2 regions of the Streptomyces sp. NPDC055099 genome follow, and region 1 is predicted to be linked to the other one. Evidence: riboswitches for the same ligand, from Rfam matches in the RefSeq annotation. Region 1 holds a riboswitch; the other holds the start of a gene.
What was found. A riboswitch is a leader RNA that binds a small molecule or an ion and turns the genes downstream of it on or off. The one in region 1 is predicted to bind cyclic di-AMP.
Positions count from the first base shown of each region.

Region 2: linked by a shared signal. The riboswitch ahead of ACWFRU_RS14770 (NlpC/P60 family protein) and the one ahead of ACWFRU_RS32190 (M23 family metallopeptidase) in region 1 are both predicted to bind cyclic di-AMP.

Region 1 is NZ_JBSGUA010000016.1:18,384-34,851, forward strand. Features, by position in the region: gene trmB (tRNA (guanosine(46)-N7)-methyltransferase TrmB) at 1-546, shown strand, start outside; gene ACWFRU_RS32180 (PrsW family intramembrane metalloprotease) at 671-2,044, shown strand; gene ACWFRU_RS32185 (aldo/keto reductase) at 2,041-2,985, opposite strand; gene ACWFRU_RS32190 (M23 family metallopeptidase) at 3,123-4,208, opposite strand; cyclic di-AMP (ydaO/yuaA leader) riboswitch at 4,220-4,366, opposite strand; gene ACWFRU_RS32195 (PP2C family protein-serine/threonine phosphatase) at 4,569-5,726, opposite strand; tRNA gene ACWFRU_RS32200 (tRNA-Met) at 5,893-5,966, opposite strand; gene ACWFRU_RS32205 (hypothetical protein) at 6,088-6,339, shown strand; tRNA gene ACWFRU_RS32210 (tRNA-Lys) at 6,399-6,471, opposite strand; gene ACWFRU_RS32215 (LamG-like jellyroll fold domain-containing protein) at 6,648-8,429, opposite strand; gene ACWFRU_RS32220 (DEAD/DEAH box helicase) at 8,595-10,910, opposite strand; gene ACWFRU_RS32225 (hypothetical protein) at 11,173-11,742, opposite strand; gene ACWFRU_RS32230 (metallopeptidase family protein) at 11,842-12,192, opposite strand; gene ACWFRU_RS32235 (metallophosphoesterase family protein) at 12,252-13,808, shown strand; tRNA gene ACWFRU_RS32240 (tRNA-Glu) at 13,888-13,960, shown strand; tRNA gene ACWFRU_RS32245 (tRNA-Asp) at 14,000-14,074, shown strand; tRNA gene ACWFRU_RS32250 (tRNA-Phe) at 14,099-14,172, shown strand; gene ACWFRU_RS32255 (ABC transporter permease) at 14,249-15,352, opposite strand; gene ACWFRU_RS32260 (cytochrome c biogenesis CcdA family protein) at 15,383-16,267, opposite strand; gene ACWFRU_RS32265 (DsbA family protein) at 16,264-16,468, opposite strand, start outside.
Region 2 is NZ_JBSGUA010000005.1:67,913-72,287, reverse strand. Features, by position in the region: gene pcrA (DNA helicase PcrA) at 1-1,607, opposite strand, end outside; cyclic di-AMP (ydaO/yuaA leader) riboswitch at 1,862-2,018, shown strand; gene ACWFRU_RS14770 (NlpC/P60 family protein) at 2,027-3,223, shown strand; gene ACWFRU_RS14765 (hypothetical protein) at 3,318-3,671, opposite strand; gene ACWFRU_RS14760 (NlpC/P60 family protein) at 3,992-4,375, shown strand, end outside.

The DNA of each region.
Region 1 (16,468 bases):
GAGCGTCCCGTCGTACTGGAGATCGGCTTCGGCATGGGCGAGGCCACCGCCCAGATGGCCGCCGACGACCCGGACACCTGCATCCTCGCCGTCGACGTACACACCCCGGGACAGGGAAACCTCCTCGGCCTCGCCGAGCGGAACGGCCTGGACAACGTCCGCGTCGCGAACGGCGACGCCGTCATCCTGCTCCGCGAGATGCTCCCGCCCGCCTCCCTCGACGGCCTGCGCGTCTACTTCCCCGACCCCTGGCCCAAGGCCCGCCACCACAAGCGCCGCATCATCCAGCCCGACTTCCTTGACCTCGCCGCGCCCCGCCTCAAGCCCGGCGCCGTGCTGCACTGCGCTACCGACTGGGAGCCGTACGCCGAGCAGATGCTGGAAGTGCTCACCGCGCACCCCGCATTCGAGAACACCGAGCCCGACGGCGGGTACGCGCCCCGCCCCGCCTTCCGCCCCCTCACCCGGTTCGAGGGCCAGGGCCTGGACAAGGGACACGTCGTGCACGACCTGCTGTTCCGCAGGACGGGCGCCCAGGCGGACTGAGGCGGATCTGGACGGGCCGAGGCGGGCTGAGACTCCGGCCACGCGGACCGAGGCACCGTCGCGGCCCACCCCCGTCCCTCGTTAGGGTCAACGGGTGGCCACCCGTTCAGCGCACCCTCACCCGATGCCCCCCGCCGGGCCCGCCGGGCTGCGGCACCCGCGCTGGTGGCAGCGGCGGGCGATACGCGCGGCCGCCCTGGTCACACTGCTCGCCCTGTCGGGCCTGGTGATCCTGGCCCTGGTCAGGGAGCAGACCGGCACCCAGGGCTTCCTGGTCGGACTCGGTCTCGCGACGCTGCCCGTGCCGCTCCTGGTGGCCGCCTTCCGCTGGCTGCAACGGGTCCAGCCGGGCCCCTGGCGGAATCTGATCTTCGCCTTCGCCTGGGGAGCCTGCGCCGCCGCCCTCATAGCCATCGTCGCGAACAGCTTCGCGACCCGCTGGATAGCCACCGCCACGGCCGACCCCACCAGCGCGGACACCCTCGGCGCGACGGTCATAGCCCCGATCGTCGAGGAGAGCGCGAAAGCCGCGGCCGTCCTGCTCGTCTTCCTCTTCCGCAGACGCGAGTTCACCGGCATCATCGACGGCATCGTGATCGCCGGGGTGACCGCCACCGGCTTCGCGTTCACCGAGAACATCCTCTACCTCGGCAACGCCTTCGGCACCGACCAGCTCAACGGCGAGACCGGCATCTCGTCCCTGACGGCGGCGACCTTCTTCGTGCGCGTCGTGATGTCGCCCTTCGCGCACCCGCTGTTCACCGTCCTCACCGGCATCGGCTTCGGCATCGCCGCGCTCGGCACCGACCGGCAGAACTGGCGGCGCGTGCTGCTCCCGCTCGCGGGACTGCTCCTCGCGATGGGCCTGCACGCCCTGTGGAACGGCTCGGCCAGCTTCGGGGACTACGGCTTCTTCGCCGTGTACGCCACGTGCATGCTGCCCGCCTTCGGCCTGCTCACCTGGCTCGCGATCTGGACCAGGCAGCGCGCCCTGCGCATCGTGCGCGCGGAACTGCCCGCGTACGCGATCGCGGGCTGGCTCACCGCTCCCGAGCCGTACGCACTCGGCACGATGCGCGCCCGCACCCTCGCCCGCGACTACGCCTCGTACACCCAGGGCAAGGCAGCAGCCCGCGCGGTCGCCCAGTACGAGACGTACGCGACGTCCCTCGCGCTCCTGCGCCACCGGGGACGCCGGGGCAAGGCGGGCGCCGACTTCGTCGTCAGGGAGCGGGAGTTGCTGCACGCGCTGTGGGAGCGCCGCGAGGCCGCGCGCCCCGCCCTCGCCTACGCGGCACGCGCGACGGCCCCCGTGCTCGTACCGCTGCCGCCGCCGTACGGATACCGGCAGCCGCACCCACAGTCGTACGCGCACCCCTACGCGCCACAGCAGCCCTATGCGCCGCAGCAGCCCTACGCGCAGCCCCCGCACCCCTACGGATATCCGTACGCCCAGCCCGCGATGCCCTACCCCGCGTACAACCCCTACCAGGGTTAGGCCGAAGCCGCCGTCAGCGTCGACACCTCGGCGTCCGTCAGTTCGAGCTCGCCCACCGCGAGCAGCGCGGGCAGTTGGTCGACCGTACGGGCCGACGCGATCGGGGCCGCCACCGTCGGCTGGGCCGCGAGCCACGCGAGGGCGACCGTCGCGAGCTCGGCGCCGCGGGCCTCGGCGACCTCGTCGAGCGCGGCGAGCACCCGTCGGCCGCGCTCGGTCTCCAGGTGCTTGCCCGCGCCCTGCGCCCGCGCGCTGTCGACCCGCGCACCCGGGCGGTACTTGCCGGTCAGGAAGCCGGAGGCGAGCGCGTAGTACGGGACGGCGGCCAGGCCCGAGCGGGAGGCGACCTGCTCCAGCGGGCCCTCGTACGTGTCGCGCGAGACGAGGTTGTAGTGCGGCTGGAGGACCGAGTAGCGCGCGAGGCCCTCGCGGTCGGAGAAGTCGAGGAACTCCTGGAGCCGCTCGGGGGTCACGTTGGACGCGGCGACGGCGCGCACCTTGCCGGACGTCACCAGGTCGTCGAGCGCGCCGATGACCTCCTCGACCGAGACGGTCGGGTCGTCGTAGTGCGTGTAGTAGAGGTCGATGTAATCGGTGCGCAGACGGCGCAGCGACTCCTCGGCACCGGCCTTGATGGTGTTCGCGGACAGGCCCTTGAAGTCGGGGTGGGCGCCGACCTTGGTGGCGAGCACGACGTCGGAGCGGTTGCCGCGCGCGGCGAGCCAGTTGCCGATGACGGTCTCGGACTCGCCGCCCTTGTTGCCCGGTGCCCAGGCCGAGTAGACGTCGGCGGTGTCGATGAAGTTGCCGCCGGCGGCGGTGTAGGCGTCGAGCACGTCGAAGGACTGCGCCTGGTCGGCCGTCCAGCCGAAGACGTTGCCGCCCAGCGCGAGCGGGAAGACCTCGAGGTCGGACGAGCCAAGCTTGCGGAGAGAAGTCATGAGGGGATCAACGCCCTTGCGGACTTCGGCATTCCGTACAACGGGATCCGGATTCCATCGGATGGGACACGCACGCCGAACCGGCAGCCCTGGCGTCGGGGGGTTGTCGCCAGGACCGCCGGGGTTCTGGGGTTACCTCAGATCGACTGGCCCTTGCCGCGCAGCCACGCCGCCGGGTCGACCCCGGTGGCGTCGCCGCCCGGGTGGACCTCCATGTGGAGGTGCGCGCCGGTGACGTTGCCGGTGGCGCCGACGCGGCCGATGGTCTCGCCGGTGGTGACCTTCTGGCCCGCGCTGACGTTCATCGAGGACTGGTGGCAGAACCACACCTCGGTGCCGTCGTCGAGTTCGAGGACCGTGCGGTAGCCGTACGCCCCCGCCCAGCCGGCCTCCTTGATGGTGCCGGAGTGGACGGCCTTGATGGGCGTGCCCGTCGGAGCCGCGAAGTCCAGGCCGGTGTGGTAGCCGGAGGACCACATGGAGCCGGGCTGACCGAAGGTGCCGGTGAGCGTGTACGAGGCGACGGGGAGGGTGTAGCTCTTCGCGAGCTTGGCCAGGCGCTCCGCCTCGGCCTTCTTCTTGGCCTCGGCCTCGGCCTTCTTCTTGGCGGCGGCCTTCTCGGCGGCGATCTTCTTCTCGGCCGCGGACTGCTTGGCGGCGGCCTGTTCGGCGGCCTGCTTCACGGCGGCTTCCTCGGCGGCCTTCTGGACCGCGTCGTCGGCCTGGTCCTGCTGGTTCTCGGCTTGCTCCATGATGCGGGCCCGCAGTGCCTCGCCCGCGTCCGTGGTGCCCTGCTCGGTGTCGGCGGCGCTGAGACCGGCGGCACTGAGGGGCGCGGCGGCGGTCACCACGCCGTTGTCCGCGGAACCCGAGTCGGACGCGTCGTCGGATATCAGGGACCCCACGCCCGGAAGCGACTTGGCCTCCGGCAGCGAGTCCGTGACGGCCGAGAGGTCCGGCATGGCGATGGAGACCGGGGGCTTGCCGTCCTGCGCGGTGGCGATGCCGCCCGCGCCGACGGCGGCGATGACGCCTACGCCGAGAACCGTGGAGCTGCGGGCGAGCCCGCCACCACCCCGCTTGTGCACGCGGTGCCTGCCGCGGACGGGACGGATGGACTCCTCGGTGGGGTTCCATTCCTCCCAGGAATTGTCGTCGTACCCACCGAAATCGTCGTCATTCGGTACGTAAACGCCTTGGGGGGCAGGGCGGTTGGACGCCACTGGGGCGCACTCCTTTCCTTCCTTCTCGCCTACCGGGTTAGCTGACGGGTTCGGAGCAGGAAGGTCTCCTACGAACATCTGGCACGGAGGCACAGATGCCCGATTCACCCCAATTAGTGGTTCCCCGGCTCCCTTTCGGGATTAGGCGCGTGCGCGCGGAGCCGACTCGAGTGACGGCTGGGACGACCGCGCTGCGTTATCGAACGTTAATAGACAGCAGGCCGGTATTCCAAGCTGTTCCGACTGATCGTTAACGCTCATGGCCCGTACTTATCGGGACACCGGGGGCCGGAACGGGGCGAGTTGACCCCACTTCTTCACACACCGGAGCTTCACATCTCCTTGACAGTACGTCAGTTGTTATGCGGAGTGGTGTCCTTCCGTCACGGCCGGTGACAGCGGCCGCCGCACCGCCAGCAACGCCATGTCGTCGGTCCCCCCTCCGCCGGTGTGCCGCCGCACCTCCTCGACGAGCGTCGTCAGGAGCGCGTCCGGGCCGCCCGGCCCCGGGAAGATCCGGCCGCCGAGCCGCGCCGCCGGGTCGTAGAACTCGCCCCGGGTGTCACGCGCCTCGGAGAGCCCGTCGGTGTAGAGCAGCAGCATCGCCCCCGGCGGGAACTCCGTCTCGTCCGCGCGGTCCGGCCAGGCGCCCAGCTCGCCCATCCCCAGCGGCAGCGCGGGCTCGGTGGCGGTCAGGACGCACAGCCGTCCGTCGCCGCGCAGGAGCAGCGGGCCCGGGTGCCCGCGGTTGATGAGACGCACCAGACCGTCGCCGTGCGGGATCTCCGCGAGGACGGCGGTGGTGAACCCCTCGAAGGCGTCGAGCCCGTCGCGTCGTGTGCCCTCCCGCGCGAGGGCGCGCTCCAGGCGCTGCGCCACGGCCTCCAGCGTCGCCTCCTGCTCGGCGGCCTCCCGGAACGCCCCGATCACCACGGCGACGGCCGCCACCGCGCCCATGCCCTTGCCCCGCACGTCGCCGACGATGACGCGGACGCCGTGCGGGGTGTCCTGCACGGCGTACAGATCGCCCCCGATGAACGCGTCGGCCTCCGCGGCCTCGTACCGCGCCGCGACGTCGAGGCCGCCGATACGGGGGTCCGGCTGGGGCAGCACCGCGCGCTGGGCGGCCTCGGAGATGGAGCGGGCGGACGCGAGCTGTTTGTCGCTGCGGCGTACGACGCGGTTGATGACGACGGCCAGGACGGCGACGGTCACCACCGTGATCAGTTCGGTGACGGCCTCGACGTCGGTGGTGGTACTGGTCTTGAAGTGCAGGGCGAGCACGGCGGAGCAGGAGGCGGCGCCGATGAGGGTGGTGCTGAGCAGCGAGTAGAAGGGTGCCGCGATGAGGGGGGCCGCGGTGAACAGGGGTACGGCGGTGAACCTGGGCGGGGTCGACACGTCGTACACGATCCCGACGACGATGAGCAGCAGGGGAAGAGCCCGCACGAGCGCCCGCTCGTGCCGCACATCGGGCCGCTTGCCGCCGCCCCCGCCGATTCCACCTCGCTGCCCCACTCACTCAGGGTTCCCGGAGGGGCGGCGCGGGGCGACCGGTGTGGGCCGACCGGGCTACCGACTCCAATCTCGGCTCATGGCGACACATGGCGACACATGGGGACTCATGGCGGCGGAAACACCGAAGGCCCGAATCCATTTCTGGATCCGGGCCTTCGGTCTTTAGTAGCGGGGACAGGATTTGAACCTGCGACCTCTGGGTTATGAGCCCAGCGAGCTACCGAGCTGCTCCACCCCGCGCCGTTGAATGCAACTCTACGCCATCAGGGGGAGTGAAAGCGAACCGGTTGCGAACGGCCTGCAAACGGAGCCATGGGAACGAGGCGCGTGACGCTGCGGGCCGGGCGTCGTTGGCCAGCTCATGAAGAAGATCATCACCGCAGGCATGCTGGTCATCGGCTCTCTCGCCATGGCGGCACCGGCCCACGCCGACAACGACTCCAACTTCGGCGGCGGCGTGGACGCCGCCAACGCCTGGAACTTCACGGCATCCGCCGTGTGCCTCCAGGAAGTCGCGGTGGTGCCGGTCCTCGGAGACTGGGTGGGCGACCACGCCAACAACTGCTCCAACGGCAACGTCATCGACCACGCCCGCGCCGCACTGCCCGCCTGAACACCCCAGAACACACCGAAGGCCCAGCTCGGGGAACTCCCCGACCTGGGCCTTCTCGGTAGACCGTGTGGGACTCGAACCCACAACCAATGGATTAAAAGTCCACTGCTCTGCCAATTGAGCTAACGGTCCGTGCGGACGCACCCCACGAGCATAGCCGCAGAGGCCCGTCCATCCGATCGGGTATCACCACCCGGGCCCGTCGCACACTCCACGACGGGCCCGGAACAGCCGCCACACGCGCAGGGAACGCGCTTCGGGCGGTGGGGAGTTAGCCGGTTTACGCGATTCCTTGTCGTGCCTGCCGGTCAGGCCGCCGTACCTCCGGCGCGCAGCACCGCCACCTGCTGCTCACTCAGCGCTCCCGCGTAGGCCTGCACGTCGTCGACGGCGCCGTGCAGATACTCGCTCCCACCTTCCGCCTGCCCGGCACGACCGACCTGCAGCCCTCCCGTGGCCCGAAGACCGCGGTGGAACGGCGCCTTGGCCGACAGATGTCCGTCCACGTACAGCAGGATCTCGTCGGCACCGTCGTCGTACACCACCGCCAGGTGATGGGGCTCACCGCTCGACGCCCAGTCGTTGTCCGCCGTCAGCTTCGTCGTCTCCGCTCCGGCCCGGTCCTCATGGGCCAGCGTCAGCTCCCAGCTCTGCTGCTCCGGCGTGTAGCGCAGCGCGGCGAGGTCCGTCTGCTCGCCCGGAAGCGACAGAACCGTCATCGTGCGGCCCTCGGCCGCGGGATCCAGCTGCACATGCGCCGCCAGCGAGAAGCTGTCACCCGTGTCGACCACCGGGCCGGCCGTCGCCGCGTAATCACCCTCACCGTCGAGCTTCAGCTGGCCCTCCCCCACCATCGGTATCTCGCCGGGAACGCATTCCGGGTCGAGGCCGCAGTCGCTGTCGTCGCGGTGAATCCGGGCGTCCCCGCCCAGCTTCATCGGCTGCCGGCCGTCGCGCTCCGGGCTGGCTCCCCCAGCCGACTCGTCGAACTGCCAGTGCCCCTCCCGAGCGGTCGCGCGCTTCCCGAGTGCCGCTGCCTCCGCCGGGACGACCACCCGGTCCCACACCTGTACGGCGGCGATCCGGCCGTCCCAGGCCCCACCCTGGCCATCGGCGCCGAGCCCCCGGCCGATCTGCAGGACTCCGGTACCACCGGGTGACGAGGCGTCCTCCGCCGTGTCGACGAGGCGGCCGTTCACATAGAGGCGCGCCGTCCGCTCCACCGGGTCGTACACACCCGTCAGGTGCGCCCATTCCCCGCTCTCGGGGAGCCCGCCCTTCGCACGGACCGGCGTGCCCCCACCGAGCGAGAAGGACCAGTTCCCTTCTGCATCCGCCCCGAGAGCGAACGCGGGCGCCCCGTCACCGCTCTGGCTCACCGCCGTCATGTCCCGGCCCGCCTCCCCCGGACGCACCCACGCGCTGACCGCGAACGCCTTTTTGGCGTCCACCGCCGGAGCACCCGACGTGAGATGGCCGCCGTCCGAACCGTCCAGTTCCACCGCGGACTTCACGTCGGTGCGGGACGGCCCTTCGGCGCCGAAGGTGACGGACCCGACCGCTTCGGCGGGCCCGCCGCCCGCTGTGGCGTCGGCCCGATCCGAACCCGAGGGGTCGGCGAGTTTCCACCCCGCGACGGGCGTGCGGCCACTGGCCACCCGGAACACATAGTTGACCGGTCCGCTCGCGTTGCCCGCCCGGTCGATCGCCTGGACCGAAAGCTGGTGCACGCCGGACGACTTCGGCATCCAACGCAGCTCGACCGGGCCCCCCGGCTCCTTCGGCTCGGCCGTCCGCCGCTTCTCGCCCGTGAAGTTGTAGACGTACGACACGGTGTCGTCCGACGAGGAGTCGACCGTGAACGTGCCGTACGCGCCCACTCCGTCGTGCCAGGACTCCGTGTCGTCGGGATACTCCGGTGACGACACGGACGGCTTCGCCGGCTCCTCGGTGTCATTTGCGAACCGCGACAGCACCGGCTGGTCCGGTGGCCTGTTCTCCGCCGCCGCGGCCGCCCACGGCGTGGCGACGACGGCCGATGACGCGAGCGCGACAGCCACCGCGCTGTGTACGAAGGCATGACGAATCACGGGGTCCCCTCCCTTGGGGCCCGGCTCCCCACCGGACCACCGCTTCGATCAAGCCCGAAGGTAACAGCACGTACTGACATCGATACGGCCCGCGGAACCCGCGCACGCCGAAGGGCCCGCACAGCAAAGCTGTGCGGGCCCTTCGGTTCAACTGTTCAGCAGGCGTCAGCCGTTGCGCTTCCAGCGCGGCTTGTCGTCGCGGCGGCCGAAGGAGCCGGTGCCCGTGCCGGTGCCGGACGTGCCCGAGTTGCGGTTGTACGACGGGCGGTCGTGGCCGCCGGAGCGGAAGCCGCCCGAGCCGCCCGCGGGGCGGTCGTCGCGGCGGTCGCGGTTGAACGGACGGTCGCTGCCACGGTGGCCGCCGGAGGGGCGGTCGTCGCGGCGGAAGCCGGAGCCACCACGGTCGTTGCGGTCACGGTTGAAACCGCCGCCACCCTCACGACGGTCACCGCCACGGAAGCCGCCCGAGGGACGGTCGTTGCGGTCGCGGTTGAAGCCGCCACCCTCACGACGGTCGCCGCCACGGAAGCCACCACGGTCGCCGCCGGAGGGACGGTCGTCGCGGCGGAAGCCGGAGCCACCACGGTCGTTGCGGTCACGGTTGAAACCGCCGCCGCCCTCACGACGGTCACCGCCACGGAAGCCGCCCGAGGGACGGTCGTTGCGGTCACGGTTGAAGCCGCCACCCTCACGACGGTCGCCACCGCGGAAGCCGCCCTCACGGCGGTCGCCGCCACGGAAGCCACCCGACGCACGGTCGTCACGGCGCTCGAAGGAACGGCCACCGCGGTCGTCGCGGCGCTCACGCTCGTAGTTGCCGCGCTCGTCACGCTGCGGACGACGCTCCTCGCGAGGAGCGGCCGCGGGCTGCTCCGGCACGGAGACAGCGGCCTCGACCTCGGCCTCGGCGGCGGCGGTGGCCTCGGCGACCGCGGTCTCCGGGTCGTCGCCACGCTCGCGGGCGGCACGCGCGGTGAGACGCGAGGCCTCCTCGCGCAGCTCCGTCGCGCGTCGCGTCGCGCGCTCCAGCTCCTTGGTGAGGTCCTTGACCTCACGCTCGGCCTGCGTCGCCGCGTTGCCCGCGGAGTCGGCCTGCACCTCGGTCATCGAACGGGCGCCGGTGATCTCGGCGACCTCCGGGTCGAAGGTGCCGCCGCCGTTGATGATGTGACGCGTGGCGTCGACGCCCGCGTCCTCCATCAGGCGGAAGATCTGGCGGCGCTGGTGCGGGAGCGAGAGGGAGACGACCGTGCCGCTGCGGCCGGCGCGGGCCGTACGACCCGAGCGGTGCAGGTAGTCCTTGTGGTCGCCGGCCGGGTCCACGTTCAGGACCAGGTCGATGCCGTCGACGTGGATGCCGCGCGCGGCGACGTCGGTGGCGACGAGCGCGTTGACGTAGCCCTTCTTGAAGTCCTCAAGAACGCGCGTACGAGCGCCCTGCGTCATGCCGCCGTGCAGCGCGTCGGCCTTCACGCCGGACTCGCAGAGCTGCTCGGCGATGCGGTCCGCGCCCAGCTGGGTGCGGACGAAGATGATCGTGCGGCCCTTGCGCGAGGCGATGGCGGCCGTGACGGGCGCCTTGTCGCGGGGCTTCACGATCAGGATGTGGTGGGTCATGGTCGTGACGTTGCCCTGGGCGCTGTCGACCTCGTGCGTGACCGGGTTGTTCAGGTAGCGCTTGACCAGCGTGGAGATCTCGTTCTCCATCGTGGCCGAGAACAGCATGCGCTGGCCGCCGGACGGAACCTGGTCGAGCAGCTCGGTGACCTCGGGCAGGAAGCCCAGGTCGGACATCTGGTCGGCCTCGTCGAGCACCGCGATCTGGGTGTTCTCGAGGGAGCAGGCGCCACGGCTGATGATGTCGCGCAGACGGCCCGGGGTGGCGACGAGGATGTCGACGCCGCGCTCGAGCGCGTAGATCTGGTTGCCCATCGACGTACCGCCGCAGACGACCTTCATCTTCAGACCGAGCACGTCGCCGTACGGCTGGAGCGCGTCCGCGACCTGCATCGCGAGCTCACGCGTCGGCGTGAGGATGACGCCGCGGGGCTTCTTCTTCTCGGTGCGGCCCTCGGAGGCCAGCGTCGCCAGCATCGGCAGGCCGAAGGAGAGGGTCTTGCCGGAGCCGGTGCGGCCACGGCCGAGGATGTCCTTGCCGGCCAGGGCGTCCGGGATGGTCGCGGCCTGGATCGGGAAGGGGGAGGTCACGCCGTTCTGGGCGAGCTTGCGGACGATGCCCTCGGGCAGTCCGAGGTCACCGAAGGTGGGACCGGTCTCCGCCTCTTCGGCGGCTTCTTCGACCTCGGCGGCGGCCTCGGCGGCCACCTCGGTCTCCACGACGACCTGCTCGGCGGCCTCCACGACGTCGGCGACGTCGGTGGCCTGGACCGTCTCGACGGCCTCGGTGACGGCCTGAGCCGTCAGCTCGTCGGTCGTCTCGTTCTCGGGCAGGACGGCGTGGTCAGAGTGAGAAATGGACATGCGAAATGCGAAACCTTCCGGAGTCTCGGCACGCGCCCGTCAACTCCGTGATTTCGCAATGGACCGCCTCGATGCGGTCAGCCACGGCAAGGGAGAGTACGCGCCACGCGGCGCTCTTCTTTTTCGGCGCCGGGCAAATGGGATCAAACGATCTACCACCATACGCACCCAACCCCCTCGAAGGCAAACCGCACCCTCTGGGGCACCTTGGATTCCACCCCTTACGGCCTGCCTCACCTGCGACGAAGCGGGTTTCGGAACCCTAGGCGGGCCCCGCCTCCGGGGAAGGTTCGCGGGAACTGAGCCCCTCCGACCGCTCCCCGAGCTGAGTGTCCTGCTTCGGAGGCTCGTGCGCCGACGACGAGGGCTCCGGGGTGGGCTCGGGAGTCGGCGTCGGGGTCGGCTTCGGGGGGTCGGGCGTCGGCGTGGGGCGCGGCGCGTCGGGCTTGGTCCTGGTGGGCGAGGGGCGCCCGTCGCCCGTCGGCGGGGCGGGGTCGCCGCCGCCGGACGCGGAGGCCGAGGCCCGGGCGGCGTCGGAACCGGACCCGCCGGGCGCGCCCGAATCCCCCTCGCCCTTGCTCTTCCCCTTGCCGCCCTTGCCGCGTTTGCCGCCCTTCGCGTCGTCGCGGCCCTTTCCGCCGCCACCGGCGGAGTCCGCGCCCGGCGTGGCACCTCCGCCGTCCGGGGCGGCCGCCGCGCTGCGCTCGCCGACGGACCGCGCGGGCCCCGGCTCACCGCCGCCGTCGTCGTCACCGATGCTCATGCAGCCCGCGGTCGCCATGACGGCCACCGCCGCCGCGGCCAACCGGACAGGAACGTACAACTGGCGCACGGCCTAGCACCTCCGAGGCGCTGAGAAGCGGGGACGCCCTACCCAACTCCCTTGCCCCGCAAGAGGACACGGACCGGCGGACGGACCTGCCGCCTTCCGTCAGCCGTAGCCCAGGGCGTGCAGGCGCTCGTCGTCGATCCCGAAGTGATGTGCGACTTCGTGCACGACGGTGATCTCGGTCTCCGCGACCACGTCCTCGCGCGACTCGCACATGCGCAGCGTCGGCCCCCGGTAGATCGTGATCCGGTCCGGCAGCACTCCCGCGTACCACTCGCCCCGGTCCGTCAGGGGAGTTCCCTCGTAGAGCCCGAGCAGCTCGGGGTCCTCGGCCGGTGGTTCGTCCTCCACGAACACCGCCACGTTGTCCATCAACCGCGTCAACTCGGGAGGAATCCGGTCGAGCGCCTCGGCGACCAGTTCCTCGAACTCTTCCCGCGTCATCTCCAGCACACCCCCATTGTCGGCCACCGCCCCGCATGGCCGCCCCTCCCCATGGGCATACGGCCCCAATGGTCCGGCTTCGCGACTTCCGTGCGCCCGCCGCCCTCGTACGCCACTACCGATCCCGCCACCCACGTCCGGTGGGCGAGCTCATCAGCCCTCCGCATCCCTACGTCCGCGCCCTGGGTCTGGTCGCGGTGGTCCTGTTCGGCGCCTGGCTGGGCCTGCTGATCGTCGGCAGCGTGCACGCGCCCGTGGGGCCCATGGACACGCGGATGACGCTGCGCCCCTCGCTCACCGGCGGCACGAAGATCGACGTCTCTCCGCTGGGCGCCCTCGAACTGCGCTCGCACATCGCACCCATCCGCCTGGACGTGGACGTGGACCGGCTCGACCCGGTCCGCTCCCAGGCCCTGGTCGACCACCCCGAGCGGATCGCGGGACTCCAGGACGAGGTGGCCAAGGACGTCGGGCACGGCACGCTCGACCTGGCCGCACGCTCCTGCGCCGCCGTCGTCGCGGGCGCCACGACGCTGGGCCTCGCGGTCTACCGGCGCCCGCGCCGGGCCCTCGCGGCGGGCGGTCTCGCGCTGGCCCTGCTCGCCGCGTCGGGCGCGGCGGCGTACGCGACGTGGAACCCGAAGTCCGTCCTGGAGCCGAAGTTCTCCGGCCTCCTCAGCAGCGCGCCGTCGGTGGTCGGCAACGCACGCAGCATCGTGAGCGAGTTCGACGTCTACCAGCAGGAGTTGGCGCGTCTGGTCACCAACGTGACGAAGCTGTACGACGTGACGTCGACGCTCCCCGCCTACCAGCCGGACCCGTCCACGATCCGCGTCCTGCACGTCTCGGACATCCACCTCAACCCGGCGAGCTGGAAGATCATCTCCTCGCTGGTGGAGCAGTACGACATCAACGTCATCGTCGACTCCGGCGACACGATGGACCACGGGAGCGCCGCCGAGAACGCCTTCCTGGACCCGATCGAGGACCTGGGCGCCCCGTACGTCTGGGTCCGCGGCAACCACGACTCGGCCACCACCCAGCGCTACCTCCAGCGCATGAAGAACGTCCACGTACTCGACGAGGGCAGGGCCGTGTCGGTCGCGGGCCTGCGGTTCGCCGGGACGGGCGATCCGCAGTACACCCCGGACCGCTCGGTGGCGGCGGAGGGCAAGCCCGCCGAGGAGATGGCGGGCATCCGCCTCGCCTCCGCCCTGCGCGACCAGCAGGCGGCCGGCACCCCCGTGGACGTGGCCGTCGCGCACAACCCCGATGCCGCGAGGGAGACGGACGGCGAGGTTCCGCTCGTCCTGGCGGGCCACGTCCACCACTCGGAGATGGAGGTCATGGACGGCGGGACCCGGCTGCGCATCGAGGGGTCCACGGGTGGCAGCGGACTCCGCGCGGTGGAGGGCAAGTACCCCGACCCGGTCGAGACGTCGGTGCTCTACCTGGACCGGGAGACCCGGCGGCTCCAGGCCTGGGACGAGATCAAACTGGGCGGTCTCGGGCTGACGAAGGCCGAGGTCAGCCGCCATCTGCCGAAGGAGAACCAGCCCGGCGCGACCCCCTCGCCGGCCCCTCCGGGGCGCTCCCCGGGGAGCGGTTCCCCGGCCCCCCGATAACCGTTTTGGCGATAGCTCCCCGCATCCCATATGCTTCTCACGTCCCCGACGCGCTGCAAAGCGCCCAGGTGGGCCCTTAGCCCTCATCGTCTAGTGGCCCAGGACGCCGCCCTTTCAAGGCGGTAGCACGGGTTCGAATCCCGTTGGGGGCACGCAACACCTTGTGCGAGACTAGTGCTCGCACAATGCTTGGTCCTGTGGAGCAGTTTGGAGTGCTCGCCACCCTGTCAAGGTGGAGGCCGCGGGTTCAAATCCCGTCAGGACCGCTTGCGATTCCACGCGGATCGCGTGGCTGGGTAGCTCAGTTGGTACGAGCGATCGCCTGAAAAGCGATAGGTCGCCGGTTCGATCCCGGCCCCAGCCACCTCTTCGAAGGCCCCGTCCAGTGGACGGGGCCTTTCGCGTTCCCTCGCCTGGTACCTCGCCCCTCCCGCTCCCGTTCACCCCGCCGGAGCAGCCGCATGGGCCGCGGGCCTCTCCCGTCCGCCCGGATGCCGGTGCCGCCAGACCCAGAACACCGCGGACGCGAGGACCGCCCATCCCGCGAGGACCAGGAACGGGAACGCGTGCTGGTGGCTGCCGAAGTACACCGCCGTGTGCTGCGCGTTCACCGACGCCCCCGGCGGCAGCCACCGCCCGATGTGGCCGAGCACCGAGGGGAGCAGGGGCCAGGACACCGCGCCGCCCGACGACGGGTTGCCCAGGAGCACCATCAGGCCCCACGTCGGGATCATCGCCCAGCGCCCGAACAGCGTGTTGAACATCGTGAAGACCATCCCCGACGCGAACATCGTCAGCGCCAGGATCAGCCACGACTCGACGAACGGCAGATCCACCGCCCCCAGCCACCAGTCCACCACCGCCGCGATCACGAACCCGCCGAGCAGCGAGTAGAGGATGGTGAAGGCGATCCGCTCGGCCGGATTCAGCCCCCGGGCGTGCACGCTCAGCTGGATCGCCCCGACGAAGCCGATGATCACCGCGGCGAGCGAGATGTAGAAGATCGCGAGCCCTCGCGGGTCGCCCTCCTGGAGGGGCCTGATGTCCTTCACCGTCACCGGCACCCCCACCTCCTTGCCCACCTTCGGCGCGGCCTCCGCGAGCACCTGGGCGACCGAAGCGCCGGAAGCGCCCGAGACGTCGAACGTCACCTTGTCCCCCGGAGCCACCGCGAGGATCGCGAAGACTTTCTGCTCCGCCACCGCGTCGCGCGCCGCGGCGACGCTGTCGTACTCGTGCACCTCCAGGGAGGCGTTCAGCGCCTTCTCCATGCCGTCGAGGAACGCCTTGCCCTGCGTGGCCTCCTGGGCGCCGACCACCGCGGTGGGGATGTGGTGCGGGGTCGGCTTCGCCATGGAGTACGTGTACGAGCCCGCGAAGAGCCCCGCGGCCGCCGCCAGGATGAACACGAGGACGACCGCGGGCAGGAAGGGCGAGTCCTTGAACGCCGACCACCGCTCACGCCCGGTGGGAGCCCTTCCGTGGGCGCCGTGCGCGCCATGGGCTCCGTGCCGGTGCTCTTCGTGATCAAGCTGTTCAGCCATACGAATCAGGCTAAAACACCTGAAACGGACTCACCCCTGCTCGGCCTCAACCGGCCCACTCGTCCGCTCCGGAGTCCGCGCCCGGGTCCGCGCCGGCGCTCGCCTCCGCCACGCCCGCACCGCGAACCAGAAGCCCACCAGCGCCACCACACCCACGAGCAGCACCGCGTCCGGCACGGCACGCCCCACGCCCCCGGCCCACCGCTCCACGGCGAACGAGTCGTCCACGTCGAGGAGACCCGGCAGCGCGGTGGTCCCGTCGTACGCCAGGAAGAGGGCGCCGAGGGCCACGAAGAACAACCCCGACAGAAGCGAGGTCGTGTGCAGTTCGAAGCGGCCGATCCGGAAGGTCCGCCCCCGCAGCCACCGCCGCCGCCCGAGGTCGAACCGCTCCCAGAGCAGGGCGAGCACGAACAGCGGCACCGCCATCCCCAGGGCGTACACGGCGAGCAGCAGTCCCCCGTAGACAGGGCTCCCGCTCACCGCGGCCACGGTGAGGACGCTGCCGAGGATCGGGCCCGCGCAGAACCCCGCGAGCCCGTACACCGCGCCCAGCGCGTACACGGAGACCGCGGTCGTCGGCCGGATGCGCCCCGACAGCTCCGACATCTTCCGCGAGGCGAACCCCATGCCCACGACCTGGAGCACGCCGAGCACGATGATCAGCCACCCGGCGACGAGCACGAGCTGGTCCCGGTGTCCGAAGAAGAACCGCCCGGCCACCGAGCCCGCCGCGCCCAGCGGCACGAGGGTCGTGGCGAGACCGGCGTAGAAGATGCCGGTGCGCGCGAGCAGCCGTGAGGCCGAGTCGATCGAGTACGCGAAGAAGGCGGGCAGGAGCAGCGCGCTGCAGGGGCTGATCAGGGCGAGGAGGCCGCCGAGGAACGCCGCGAAGTACCCGACATCGGCGGTCACTTGTCCGCCGACCCGGAGCCGGCACCCGCGCTCTTCGCCGCCTGCTCGATCGCCTGGTCGAAGACCTCGTCCGGCTGGGCGCCCGAGATGGGCCGCCCGTTGACCAGGAAGGACGGGGTCGAGGTGGCCCCCAGGCCGTACGCCTCCTCCTGGTCCTTCTTCACCGCCGCCTTGGCCGCGGCGCTGCCCGCGTCGTCCGTG
Region 2 (4,375 bases), on a different contig from region 1:
ATCAGCACGTTGAACCGCTTGACGGCGTTGGCCGAGCGGGCCGCCATTCCGTACGCCTCGTCGACGCGCTTGAGTGCCTGCGGGAAGGAGATCTTCTCGCGCTGCGAGAGCGCGTCGATCATCGCCTCCGCGCGGTCGCCGATGCCCCTCTTGGGCACGTTCAGGATGCGCCGCAGCGGGACGGAGTCCTCCGGGTTGGCGAGCACGCGCAGATACGCGAGGACGTCCCGGACCTCCTTGCGCTCGTAGAAGCGGACGCCGCCGACGACCTTGTAGGGCAGGCCGACGCGGATGAAGATCTCTTCGAAGACACGTGACTGCGCGTTCGTCCGGTAGAAGATCGCGACGTCGCCCGCCTTCGCGTCGCCCGCGTCGGTGAGCCGGTCGATCTCGTCGGCGACGAACTGCGCCTCGTCGTGCTCGGTGTCGGCGACATAGCCGATGATGCCCGCGCCCGCGCCCGCGTTGGTCCACAGGTTCTTGGGGCGGCGGCTTTCGTTGCGCTCGATGACGGCGTTGGCGGCGGTCAGGATCGTCTGTGTGGAGCGGTAGTTCTGCTCCAGGAGGATCGTCGTCGCGTCCGGGTAGTCCTCCTCGAACTGGAGGATGTTGCGGATCGTGGCGCCACGGAAGGCGTAGATCGACTGGTCGGCGTCACCTACGACGCACAGCTCGGCCGGGTCGTCGCCCTCGCCTCCGGAGGGGCCCACCAGCTCGCGCACCAGGGCGTACTGCGCGTGGTTGGTGTCCTGGTACTCGTCGACCATCACGTGGCGGAAGCGGCGGCGGTAGTGCTCGGCGACGTCCGGGAACGCGCGGAACATGTGGACCGTCGTCATGATCAGGTCGTCGAAGTCGAGGGCGTTCGCCTCGCGCAGCCGCGACTGGTACATCGCGTACGCCTGGGCGAGCGTCTTCTCGAAGCCGTCGGCGGCCTGTCCTGCGAAGGTCTCCTCGTCGATCAGCTCGTTCTTCAGGTTCGAGATCTTGGCGCTGAAGGACTTCGGCGGGAACTTCTTCGGGTCGATGTCCAGGTCACGGCAGACCAGCGCCATGAGCCGCTTGGAGTCGGCGGCGTCGTAGATCGAGAAGGAGGAGGTGAAGCCGAGCTTCTTCGACTCGCGGCGCAGGATGCGGACGCACGCGCTGTGGAACGTCGACACCCACATCGCGTTGGCCCGCGGCCCGACGAGCTGCTCGACGCGCTCCTTCATCTCGCCCGCGGCCTTGTTCGTGAACGTGATTGCCAGGATCTGCCCCGGGTGCACGTGCCGCTCGGCCAGGAGATACGCGATGCGGTGCGTCAGGACCCGGGTCTTGCCGGAGCCCGCGCCCGCGACGATGAGCAGCGGGGAGTCCGCGTGCACGACGGCCGCGCGCTGGTTCTCGTTCAGCCCGTCGAGCAGGGCCGCCGGGTCGATCACGGGGCGCGGGGCGCCACCGCGGTAGTGCGCGTCCCGGGGTACGGGCGCGTCGAACTTCCCGTCGAACAGATCGTCCGGAACGGATTCCGGGGCGCTGTCCTCGGGCGGCGGCGGGGGCTCCTCCTCGGAAGCCCGCGAGGGCTTGAGGTCCGCCAGGAAGCTGTCATCAAAGAGGCTGCTCATCGCCTCCCGAGTCTAGGCGGCCCCACTGACAACCCGCCCCGGGTTCCGGCCACGTCCACCCGCACATGCCCCGCACACGCCCCGCCCGCGGCCCGTCACGTTCCGCGACGGCGCCGCGTGTCCGCGTCAAGAGCTTCGTAAAGTAACGAAAACGTATCGGGCATATCGAACATCAACCTTCACACGGAGCACACGAGTTGGCTACCGTGCTCCGCGGGCTGCTCGTACTCCCACCGGCGAACCCCGCCGGGAACGGGTGGCCTCCGCCGAGTTCGATCTCCTCGGAGCCGGGGACCCACCAAGAACTTGGGGTGAATCGGTCCCGTACGCGGTACGGGACCGTAGGGCAACCTTCCGGAATCACCCGCCCGAACCCGACAGCTAACCCGGTAGGCGGTCTACGGAAGGAGTCGCCTCCCTTGGCGTCGCACCGCAAGCCGCGGGCCCGCATCACCGGCCTACGCACCGCTCCGGCCCTCGGCATCACGACGGCAGCCCTCACCTCCGTGGCTCTCCTGTCACAGAGCGCGCAAGCGGCACCGTCAGCGCCCCAGAAGCCCAGCCTCGAAGAGGTGCAGAAGAAGGTCGACGACCTCTACCACCAGGCGGGCGTGGCCACCCAGAAGTACAACTCCGTCAAGGAGCGCACCGACAAGCAGCGCAAGAAGGTCGACACCCTTCTCGACGATGTGGCCAAGCGCACGGACAAGCTGAACGAGGCCCGCCGGCAGCTGGGCACGTTCGCCGCGGCCCAGTACCGCACCGGGGGCGTCTCCGAGACCGCCACGATGATGCTCGCCGACGACCCGCAGGGGTACTTCGACCAGAACCACCTGTCGGACCGGCTGACCGCACGCCAGAAGAAGGCGGTCGACGACTACCAGACGCAGCAGGCCTCGGCGACGAAGCAGCGCACGAAGGCCGCCAAGAGCCTGGAGACGCTGAGCGACTCGCGGGACGACCTGCGGACGAGCAAGCAGACCGTCCAGAAGAAGCTGGGCGCGGCGCGCACGCTGCTCTCGGAGCTGACGGCCGAGGAGAAGGCACGCCTCGCGGCGATCGAGAAGAAGAAGGAAGAAGAGGCCAAGCGCAAGGCCGCCGAGCTGGCGCGCAAGCAGGAGGCCGAGGCGGAGGCCAAGCGCAAGGCGGCGGAAGAGGCGGCGGCCAAGGAGCGCGAGAAGGAGACTCCGGACTCGGGCACGGACACGGGTTCCGGCACCGACACGGGCTCCGGCTCCGGCTCCGACGGCACGGACAGTGGCTACGCGACGAAGGCCGCGAAGGTGATCAACTTCGCCGAGGCGCAGATCGGCAAGCCGTACGTGTGGGGCGCGACCGGGCCCGACTCCTACGACTGCTCCGGGCTCACCCAGGACGCGTGGAAGGCCGCGGGGATCTCCCTGCCGCGTACGACGTGGGACCAGGTGAAGGTCGGCACGACCGTGAAGACGGCCGACGCCAAGCCCGGCGACCTGGTGTTCTTCTACGACGACATCAGCCACGTCGGGATCTACATCGGCGACGGCAAGATGATCCACGCGCCGAAGCCGGGGACGAACGTCCGCGTGGAGTCGATCTACTACATGCCGATCCACAGTGTGGTGCGGCCCGCCTGAGCACTCGCCCAGGAGCCCATCACGCGCGCGTGGCCCGCATTCCCGGGGGGATTGCGGGCCACGCGCGCGTAGTGGGCCGGTCGGATCCGCGGACTCAGGTCCACAGCACCGCGATGAAGATGTTCGCGACGGTCAGCAGGCCGACGGCGCCGAACATCCCCTTGTCCACCTGCTCGTCGTCCCGTTTCACGTAGACCAGCGCGAGGATCACGATCAGGACGGCCATCTTGATGCCGATCTTGACGTTGTTGACGGGGTTGTCGTCCGCCTGGTTGAGGCCCACCAGGACCACGCCCGTGACGAGCATCGTGAGCGCGCCGTGCAGCATCGCGGGGACGAAGCGGGCCGTGCCCTGGCCCATCTGCTTCATCTGGGTGAGGAAACCGCCCAGGAGGGAGGCGATGCCGATGATGTGCAGGCCGACGAAGAGATGGGTGAGAACGTCCATGGTTCCGGAGCCTAGCCGGGGCCGTATCACCCCTCCGTAGCCAGGTGGCCCCCGAGCGCCGCATCGGTCACGTGCGCCTCCGAAGACTGCCGGTTCGGCGGATCACGCGGTCACTTGAGGTCACCGGACGCCACAGTCGCGTCAGTTGCGCACAATCCGTCACCAACCCGTGACGGTCAGGTTTAGCGTCCTTCGTCAGGTGACCGGCTCCCCACCGCCGCCCGGACCCGGGGCGGCAGTCGGTTACCACCGCCGAGAATCCGGCGGCGGCCCGCTCCCCCTGTGCGGGCCGTCGCCGGAACCTTAAGGAGCCCCCCTTCGTGGCAGCGCACCGCAAGCCGAAACAGCGCTCGCTCAGTGGCCATACGGCCCGTACCGCCGCCACCATCGTCCTCGCGGGAGCCGCCACGGCCACCGCGTTCGACGGCACGGGACATGCGGATCCACGGCTCAGCCCGGCCGAGGTGAAGTCCAGAGTCGACGCGCTCTACCGCGAGGCCGAGATCGCCACCGAGAAGTACAACGGAGCCAAGGAGAAGGCCGAGGGCGCCGAGAAGTCCCTGGGCGAGCTGCGTGACGAGGCGGCCCGGAAGACGGAGAAGCTCAATTCGGCGCGTGAAGGGCTCGGTTCGATCGCCGCCGCGCAGTACCGCAGCGGCGGCATCGACCCCGCCGTCCAGCTCGCGCTCTCCTCCGATCCCGAC